DNA from 2 places in the Streptomyces sp. NPDC002619 genome. Region 1 is predicted to be linked to the other one. Evidence: riboswitches for the same ligand, from Rfam matches in the RefSeq annotation. Region 1 holds a riboswitch; the other holds the start of a gene.
What was found. Region 1 has a riboswitch for cobalamin ahead of ACFYXB_RS34000 (CbtB-domain containing protein). Riboswitches for the same ligand answer to the same signal wherever they lie in the genome.
Positions count from the first base shown of each region.

Region 2: it holds a riboswitch for cobalamin, as region 1 does, so the genes downstream of both, ACFYXB_RS29355 (cobalamin biosynthesis protein) here and ACFYXB_RS34000 (CbtB-domain containing protein) in region 1, are expected to answer to the same signal.

Region 1 is NZ_JBIAQV010000032.1:42,155-46,564, reverse strand. Features, by position in the region: gene ACFYXB_RS34010 (hypothetical protein) at 1-271, shown strand, start outside; gene ACFYXB_RS34005 (alpha/beta fold hydrolase) at 459-1,445, shown strand; cobalamin riboswitch at 1,461-1,622, shown strand; gene ACFYXB_RS34000 (CbtB-domain containing protein) at 1,659-1,880, shown strand; gene ACFYXB_RS33995 (CbtA family protein) at 1,902-2,660, shown strand; gene ACFYXB_RS33990 (histidine phosphatase family protein) at 2,712-3,290, opposite strand; gene ACFYXB_RS33985 (cytochrome P450) at 3,510-4,410, shown strand, end outside.
Region 2 is NZ_JBIAQV010000023.1:63,967-68,376, forward strand. Features, by position in the region: gene cobN (cobaltochelatase subunit CobN) at 1-23, opposite strand, end outside; gene ACFYXB_RS29350 (cobyric acid synthase) at 20-1,528, opposite strand; gene ACFYXB_RS29355 (cobalamin biosynthesis protein) at 1,525-2,466, opposite strand; cobalamin riboswitch at 2,566-2,708, opposite strand; gene ACFYXB_RS29360 (hypothetical protein) at 2,880-3,107, opposite strand; gene ACFYXB_RS29365 (anion permease) at 3,142-4,392, opposite strand.

The DNA.
Region 1 (4,410 bases):
GGGGAGGGCCGGCGTCGGCTACCCCCTCCAGCAGGCCGCCGACAACCCGCTCATCAAGGCGATCCTGCTGGCGGCACGTGGCAGCGACGACGATCTGCTCGCCTACCTCACCACGCGTCCGGAGCCCGTCTTCGACATCGCGATGGCGATGCTCGACACGTACGCCATCGACGCAGGGCCCCACGTCGACGACGAGTCGCGCAGCCTGGCCGTGGAGACGATCGAGCGTCTGACGGCCAGTCATATCGTACAACCCGCCTTCTCTTCGTAGGAGTCGGCCTGCCGTATCGCGCGCAGCACGGCCCGTATCGCGCACCCGTCGGTACGGGACTGAGACCGCCACCGGCCCGGACGCACGCCGGGCCGGTTCGTTTGCCGGACCGGCAACATCTCTCGGCCTGCCGCGTGCCGGCGACGCATGATCGACCCAGTTGTCCACGCAAGCCCTGGGAGGATCCATGCCGCACTCGTCGGCCCCCGACGTCACTCATCGGCTCGTGCCCTCGCCGGCCGGCCGGATCCACCTGGTGGAACAGGGCAACGGCCCCCTGGTGCTCCTCGTACACGGGTTCCCCGAGTCCTGGTACTCGTGGCGCCGCCAGCTCCCGGCGCTGGCAGCCGCCGGCTACCGCGCCGTCGCCGTCGACGTGCGCGGATACGGCCGCTCCTCCAAGCCCGCGGAACTGAGCGCGTACCGGCTGCTCGAGCTCGTGGACGACAACGCCGCCGTGGTGGAGGCGCTGGGTGAGCGGTCCGCGGTGATCGTCGGCCACGACTGGGGCGCGAGCATCGCCGCCACCTCCGCCCTGCTCCGACCCGACGTCTTCCGTGCCGTCGGACTGCTGAGCGTCCCGTATACCCCGCCGGGGGGTCCGAAACCGAGTGACGTGTTCGCGCGGATGGGAGGTGAAGAGGAGTTCTACGTCTCCTACTTCCAGGAACCCGGCCGCGCCGAGGCGGAGATCGAGCCCGACGTCCGTGGCTGGCTCGCGGGTTTCTACGCCGCGCTGTCCGCCGACACCATGCCCGCACCCGGCGCACCGGACCCGCACTTCGTCCGTCCCGGCGCAGCCCTGCGTGACCGCTTCCCGGCCGGACCGCTGCCGACCTGGCTCGGTGAGCGTGAACTCGACTTCTACGCGGGTGAGTTCGAGCGCACCGGCCTGACCGGAGCACTCAACCGCTATCGCAACATGGACCGCGACTGGGCCGACCTCGCCGACCATCACGGCGACCCCGTCACCCAGCCGTCGCTGTTCGTCGGCGGCGGCCTGGACGCCTCCACCATCTGGCTCGCCGACGCGATGGAGGCGTACCCCACCACTCTGCCGGGTCTCAGCGCCTCGCACATCCTCGAGGGCTGCGGCCACTGGATCCAGCAGGAACGTCCCGAGGAGATCAACGCACTGCTGACCGACTGGCTTTCGACGGTCGCGCCGCGCTGAGACCGAGGTCACGTGGAACTGGGCGCACTTGGCGGTGGTCCCGCCGCACGGTACGGTCTCAGGGACATCGACGAAGGCCAGGCGGAAGCCGGTGAGAATCCGGCACGGTCGCGCCACTGTGAACGGGACACCCTCGGGAGCCCGCGAGTCAGACCCGCCGCCCTCGTCCAGTGCACCACCGAGATGGGACGCGAACTCCCGAGGAGGTCTGCCATGGCGCAGCACGTCGCTCAGCCGACAACCGACGCCCCCGCACTCCCCGCCACACTGCCGATCCGCGCGATCGCGCCGTGGGCGGTCTTCTTCGGCATCCTGATGCTGGTCCTGCTGTACTTCGTCGGCGCCGAGCAGGGCGCCACCTCACTCGTCTCCGGCGAGAACGTCCACGAGTGGGTGCACGACGCCCGCCATCTGCTCGGCTTCCCCTGCCACTGACGCGAGGGACGCCGCACACCCATGAACTCCGCAACCGTCAGAAACCTTCTGGTGCGGGGCATGCTGGCCGGCCTCGGGGCCGGCCTGCTCGCCCTGCTCGTCGCCTACGTCCTCGGTGAGCCGAGCGTCGACGACGCCATCGGTTTCGAAGAGTCCCACGCCCCGGCGCACGCACACGAGGTCGAGGCCGTCTCCCGTTCCCTGCAGTCCACCGCAGGCCTGGCCACCGGTGTGCTGATCTACGGGGTCGCCTTCGGCGGCATCGCCGCCCTCGCCTTCTGCTTCGCGCTCGGCCGCGTCGGCCGCTTCACCCCGCGCGCCACCGCCCTGCTGCTGTCCGGCACGGCACTGCTCGCGGTCTACGTCGTCCCGTTCCTGAAGTACCCGGCCAACCCGCCCTCTGTCGGTGACCCCGACACCATCGACCGGCGCACGACCCTGTACTTCCTGATGATGCTGCTCAGCGTCCTGCTGGCCGTGGCCGCCGTGATCGTCGGCAAGCGACTCGCCGGCCGCCTCGGCACCTGGTACGCCACCGTCGCCGCGGTCGCCTTCTTCGTCCTCGTGATCGGGCTGGCGTTTGCCTTCCTGCCCGCCGTCAATGAGGTCCCGACGGACTTCCCGGCAACCCTGCTGTGGCGGTTCCGCATGTCGGCCCTCGCCATCCAGCTCACCCTGTGGACCGGCTTCGGCCTGCTCTTCGGCGAGCTGGCCCAGCGCCTGCTGTCCCCCCGCCCCGCGAGGCCACCGGCGGCAGCGGCGACACCCGTGCCGCACTGACGGGGAGAGGGTCACCGGAACCACTCGGTGGCCCTCCGCCGTTCACGGCACTCAGATTTCCTCGGCGTCGAGCGACTGCCCGAGCCGCAGGTTCCAGCGACCCGCGCGTCCGGTCAGCGCGGTCGCCGTCAACGGCGGTACGTCGAGCCGCCAGAACGTCTCCGGCGCCGTACCCAGGGCCACGACCACGACGGCCCGGACGAACTCCGGCTCCACCACGGCAAGGATCCCGCCCTCGGAATCCTGGACCGACTCCAGCCAGCGCGCCGTGCGGGCGCACAGGGCACGTACCGACTCACCTCCGTGCGGCGCGGCCCCCGGATCGGCCAACCACTCGGCGACCGCGTCCGGTTCGGCCGCGGCGGCCTCGTCGAGCGTACGGCCCCGCCAGCGGCCCACGTCCAGTGCGGCCAGCTCGGCCGCCTCCGTGGCGTCGAGTCCGAGCGCCGACGCAGTACCCCGGCAGCGCACGGTGGGGGAGACCAGCACCCGCCGGGCCGCGCGCAGGGTCCCTCGGGCCGCCCGGGCCCGTGCCGCGCCGCTTTCGTCGAGCGGGCCGCCGTCGTCGAAGCGGGCCTGGCGCAGGGACACGCTCATCGCGGGCGATACCAAGGTGACGCGACTGGTCACGTGCGGGTTCCTCCGGTCGGACGGGGAAGGCGGGAACGGCTCCGCACGTACCGTACGGGCAGCGGCGGCCGGATGCCTCCCGCCGGGCCCCGCAGGGGAGTTCGCGGCGGAGTTCGTGGTGGAGGACACAAGTGGGCCCGGATTGTGCGTGACGAGAAGGAGGGAAGTGATACGGGTGCCGTGATCACCCGTGAAGGGAGTACGACAACCGTGACGCTCATGGCGCCTCCCCCCATACCCAGGGCGGCGGGTTCGCTGCCGCTGCTGGGTCACGCCATACAGCTCTGGCGCGACAACCTCGCTTTCATCGCTTCCCTACGTGAGAACTACGGCCCGCTGGTGGAGATCACCCTCCAGCCGGGCACGCGCACGATCGTGGTGCAGGACCCCGTACTCATCCGCACCATGCTCACCGACCTGGGCCCCAGCCTCGACAAGGGCCGGTTCTTCGAGAAGATGGGCCAGTTGCTGGGCGAGTCCGTGGTCACCGTCGCCGGACAGGAACACGTCCGCAAACGGCGGCAGTTGCAGCCGGCGTTCGGCCGCCCCAAGATATCCGGCTACGTCGACATCATGCGCGGAGAAGTCGCCGCCACCGTCCAAGAATGGACGCCCGGCCAGGCCCTGGACGTCCGCGAGGCCATGGTCGAGCTCTCGCTGGACATGCTCGCCAAGACCGTGTTCTCCGGAAGCCTGGACTCCGCCACCTTCCGCCAGTTGCGCGAGGACCTGTCGGTGGTCATGAACGGCGTCGGTGTACGCATCATGCTCCCCGACTGGGTGGAACGCCTGCCGCTCGACTTCAACCGGCGCTTCCTCAAGGCGCGTGACGACGTGCGGGCCACCATCGGGAGTGCCATCGCCGCGCTGCAGGCCTCCGAGCACGACACCGGGGACATGCTGTCCATGCTCCTGAGTGCCGAGGACGAGACGACCGGCCTAACGCTGACGGAGGATCAGATCTGTTCGGAGATCCTCACCCTGGCGGTGGCCGGCACCGAGACCACGGCGTCCGTCCTGTCCTGGGTCCTCTACGAACTCGCCCGCCACCCCGGCATCGAGGCCCGCGTCCTCGCCGAACTCGACGAGGTGCTCGGCGACCGCCCCATCGCCTTCGAGG
Region 2 (4,410 bases), on a different contig from region 1:
GACAACAACAACACTGTGCTCATGCGGGCGCTCCCGGTGGGATGAAGGGCAGTCCTTGCGGCGCGCCCGACTCGATGAGCCGCCGGAGCGCGTCGGTGTCCGCGTGCTGTTCGATCAGGTCGCCGAGCCGGTCCAGCTGCTCCTCGCGCAGCGCGGCGAAGGAGGTGTCGGGGGCGGGCACGAAGCGGCGGCCCGCGGCGGCGGCCACCTCGCGCAGGAAGGCCCGCCGGAAACCGTCCGACTCCAGGGAGCCGTGCCAGTGCGTGCCCCAGGTCCGCCCGACCCGGCAGCCGTCCAAGAAGGCCTCGCCGCCGGTCACTTCGGCGACCCCGTGATGGATCTCGTACCCCTCGACGCGCTCACCGAGTGCCTCACCGACGGGCCGGGCCAAGGTCTTCTCCCGCGCGAACCGCACCCGCACGGGCAGGATGCCGAGCCCGGCCACGTCCCCCCGGCGGCTTTCGACGTCGTCCTCGATGTGCTCGCCGAGCATCTGGAAGCCACCGCAGATGCCGAGCACGGGTCGGCCGTCGGCGGCCCTGCGCCGCAACGCCTCCGCCAGCCCCCGCTCCCGCAGCCACTCGAGGGCCCGCACCGTCCCGCGCGTCCCCGGAACGACGACGAGATCCGCGTCGGCCAGCTCCTCCGGCCGGTCCACGAACCGTACGACGACGCCCGGTTCGGCGGCCAGGGCGTCCACGTCCGTGAAGTTCGACATGAGGGGAACCGCGCAGACGGCGACGCGCAGCACATCCTCGCCTACCGGCGCGGCGACGGCCGACTCCCGTACGGCACCCCGCAGGGAGATCCGCAGCCCGTCCTCCTCGTCGATCCCGAGCCCGTGCCGGAACGGCAGGACGCCGTACGTCCGCCGCCCGGTCAGTCCGTGCAGCATGTCGAGCCCCGGCTCGAGGAGGCTGATGTCCCCCCGGAACTTGTTGACGAGGAACCCGGCGACCAGCTCCTGGTCCTCCGGCGACAGCAGTGCGACCGTCCCGAAGAAGGAGGCGAAGACACCCCCGCGGTCGATGTCGCCGACGACGAGCACGGGCAGCCGCGCGTTCCGGGCGATCCCCATGTTCACGATGTCGGTCCGCCGCAGATTGATCTCGGCGGGCGAACCGGCCCCCTCACAGATCACCGCGTCATACGTGCCCCGCAACTCCTCCAGAGACTCCAACACAGTGCCGAGGAGCGCCTGTTGCCGCCCGCCGTGATACCCGCGAGCGCTCAGCTCGCCCACCGGCTTTCCGAGCAGCACGACTTGACTGCTCTGCTCGCCGCCCGGCTTGAGCAGCACGGGATTCATCAGCGCGGTCGGCTCGACGCGGCACGCCTGTGCCTGCATGGCCTGCGCCCGCCCGATCTCCGCACCCTCACGCGTCACGAACGAGTTGAGGGACATGTTCTGCGCCTTGAACGGCGCCACCTTGACCCCCTGCCGCACAAGCCACCGACAGATCCCGGCGGTCACGACACTCTTCCCGGCATCGGAGGTGGTACCGGCGACGAGGAGACCACCGTTCATGGCGTACGTCCCTTCATGACGAGACCCGCGGCGACACTGACGCCGAGCGCGAGCAGACCGACGCGCTTCGAGAGCCGAACCGCCCGCTCGATGTCCCCGACTTCCACAGAACGCCCCTCCTCGTTCAGTACCGGCCGATGTTCAACCCGCCCTGCGTACGACAGCGTTCCGCCCAGCCGCACCCCCAGCGCCCCCGCGAACGACGCTTCCACGGGCCCCGCGTTGGGACTCGGGTGCTTCGCGGCATCGGCACGCCAGACGCGTACGGCCCCCAGAGGGTCACCCCCGGCGACCGCGGCCAGGACGGCAGTCAGTCGCGCCCCGGGCCACCCCGCCACGTCGTCCAGCCGCGCCGAAGCCCACCCGTACCGCCGGTACTTGGGCGACTTGTGCCCGACCATCGCGTCCAGGGTGTTGACGGCACGAAATCCGAGCAGCCCGGGCACACCGCCCACGGCTCCCCACACCAGTGCCCCCACGACGGCGTCGGAGGTGTTCTCGGCGACGGACTCGACGACGGCCCGCGCGATCCCGTCGGCATCCAGGGCCTGGGGATCCCGCCCGCACAGATGCGGAAGTCGCGCCCGCGCCGCGGCCACGGCCCCCGCCTCCAGGGCCCGCCCGACGGTCCGCGCCTCCCGGGCCAGTGAAGTCCCGCCCACGACGGCCCAGGTGGCAACCGCGGTCAGTGCGACGGAAGCGGCGGGGGAGGTGCGTACGGCCTTCTCGGCCACCGCCCCGAGCGCGACGGCACCCCCGACGCACACGGCGGTGTGCAGCGCGCCCCGTCCCCGGTGGTCCCGCCACAGCACCTGCTCGACGGCGCCGGCGACCCGGCCGAACGCGGCCACGGGATGCCCGCGGCGCGGATCGCCCAGGAGCAGGTCGCCGAGGAGGCCGACGGTGGCGCCGTACGCGAAGACGCGATCGGCACGCATCGGCTCAGCCGGCCGAGGGGTCGGGAAGCGACCTGGTGCCGTACCTCAATCCGCAGCCGCGCATGGCGATATGTCCTCACTCAGGGTGTCCACGCCCTGGTTCGACGAGACCGGCGGTGAGAGTTCCTGGCTCCCGGGGAGTTCTTCCCCGGTGACAGTGGCGGGACCGCGCCGGATTCGCACCGGCTTCCTCTCTTGCCGCCGTACATGGCTCAGGAAGTCCACCACGCCCTCGGAAGGGCCGTCAACTTGCTGTTGACCTGCGTGGGGAGAGTGTGCCGAGGCTCATATCGGCGCCGGCGCACGCCGGGTGACGGCATGCGAAAGGCTCCTGCCCGAACAGGTCGGGAAGGAGCCGTGCACGCCCGGCGGACGCCGCCGGGACCGAGTTCAGGTCTCGGCCGTGACCGGCGTCAGGCCTTGGCCATGATCAAGTAGATGCCGTACGCCACTGCCCCCGCGCACGCAGCGAAGCAGACGTACGCACCGGTCACCGCGAGCGCCGCGGGGTTGCCCTGGGCTGCGGCCCGTTCGCGGCGCGACAGACCCGCCACGCCGAGGGTGAAGAGAGCCACGAGGCCCACGGTGGCCACGAGGCTGACGCCGAAGACGGAGCCGATGGCCGACCAGTCGATCTTCATGGTGATGCTTCCTTCGATTACCGGGTGGGCGGGCTCAGACGGCGGCGGCCGGCGGGGCGGCCGGGTCGGCGGTGGCCGGGGCCGGGGCGGGCGAGGGGATCGTGGCCGTCAGTTCCTCGGTCACCGTGCCCGCCGGGGGCGGCGTCACTGCGACGATGGCCGTGGTCACCACACCGGCCGGCTCCTCGGCGTCGTTGACGTTGCTGTGGTCGACCACCTCGCGGCGGGAGAGCTTCCAGATCGCGGCGCTCGCGGCGACCAGGAAGACGGCGACGACGGCGGTGGCCCAGTCGCCCAGGTCCGTCACGCTTTCCGCGAGCGCGCCGACCAGCGCGGCGGCCGGCAGAGTCAGCGCCCAGGCGACGATCATGCGGGTCGCGGTGGACCAGCGGACCGCGCCGCCCTTGCGGCCGAGGCCGGCGCCCATCACGGAGCCCGAGACGACGTGCGTGGTGGAGAGCGAGAAGCCGAGGTGGGAGGAGGCCAGGATGGCCGTGGCCGCGCTGGTCTGGGCGGCGAAGCCCTGCTGCGGCTGAAGGTCGGTCAGACCCTTGCCCATCGTGCGGATGATGCGCCAGCCACCGATGTAGGTGCCGAGCGCGATCGCGAGACCGGCGGAGAGGATCACCCAGGTGGGAGGGTTCGAGCCGGGGGCGACGGCACCGCCGGCGATCAGCGCGAGGGTGATGATGCCCATCGTCTTCTGTGCGTCGTTCGTGCCGTGCGCGAGGGAGACCAGGCCGGCGGAGGCGATCTGGCCGGCGCGGTAGCCCTTGCGGGTGGCCTCGCCGTCGGCGTTCTTGCTGATGGCGTACGAGAACCGGGTCGCGAACATCGCCGCCAGGCCCGCGACGAGCGGGGCCGCGAGCGCCGGCAGAAGGACCTTGGTGACGAGCGCGTCGCCGTGGACGGCGCCGAGGCCGGCGGAGGCGATGGTGGCGCCGACCAGACCGCCCATCAGGGCGTGCGAGGAGCTGGAGGGCAGGCCCACCAGCCAGGTCACCAGGTTCCAGAGGATCGCGCCGACCAGTGCGGCGAAGATGACCTCGGGACGGATGCCGGTCTCGTCGACGAGACCTTTGGAGATCGTGTTGGCGACCTCCACGGAGAGGAAAGCTCCCACGAGGTTGAGTGCGGCGGACATGGCCACCGCGACCTTGGGTCTGAGCGCACCGGTCGAGATGGTCGTGGCCATCGCGTTGGCGGTGTCGTGGAAACCGTTCGTGAAATCAAACGCGAGTGCGGTTACCACCACAATCGCGAGGATCAGCGAGAAGCTTTCCATTTACCCAGGCAATCTTTT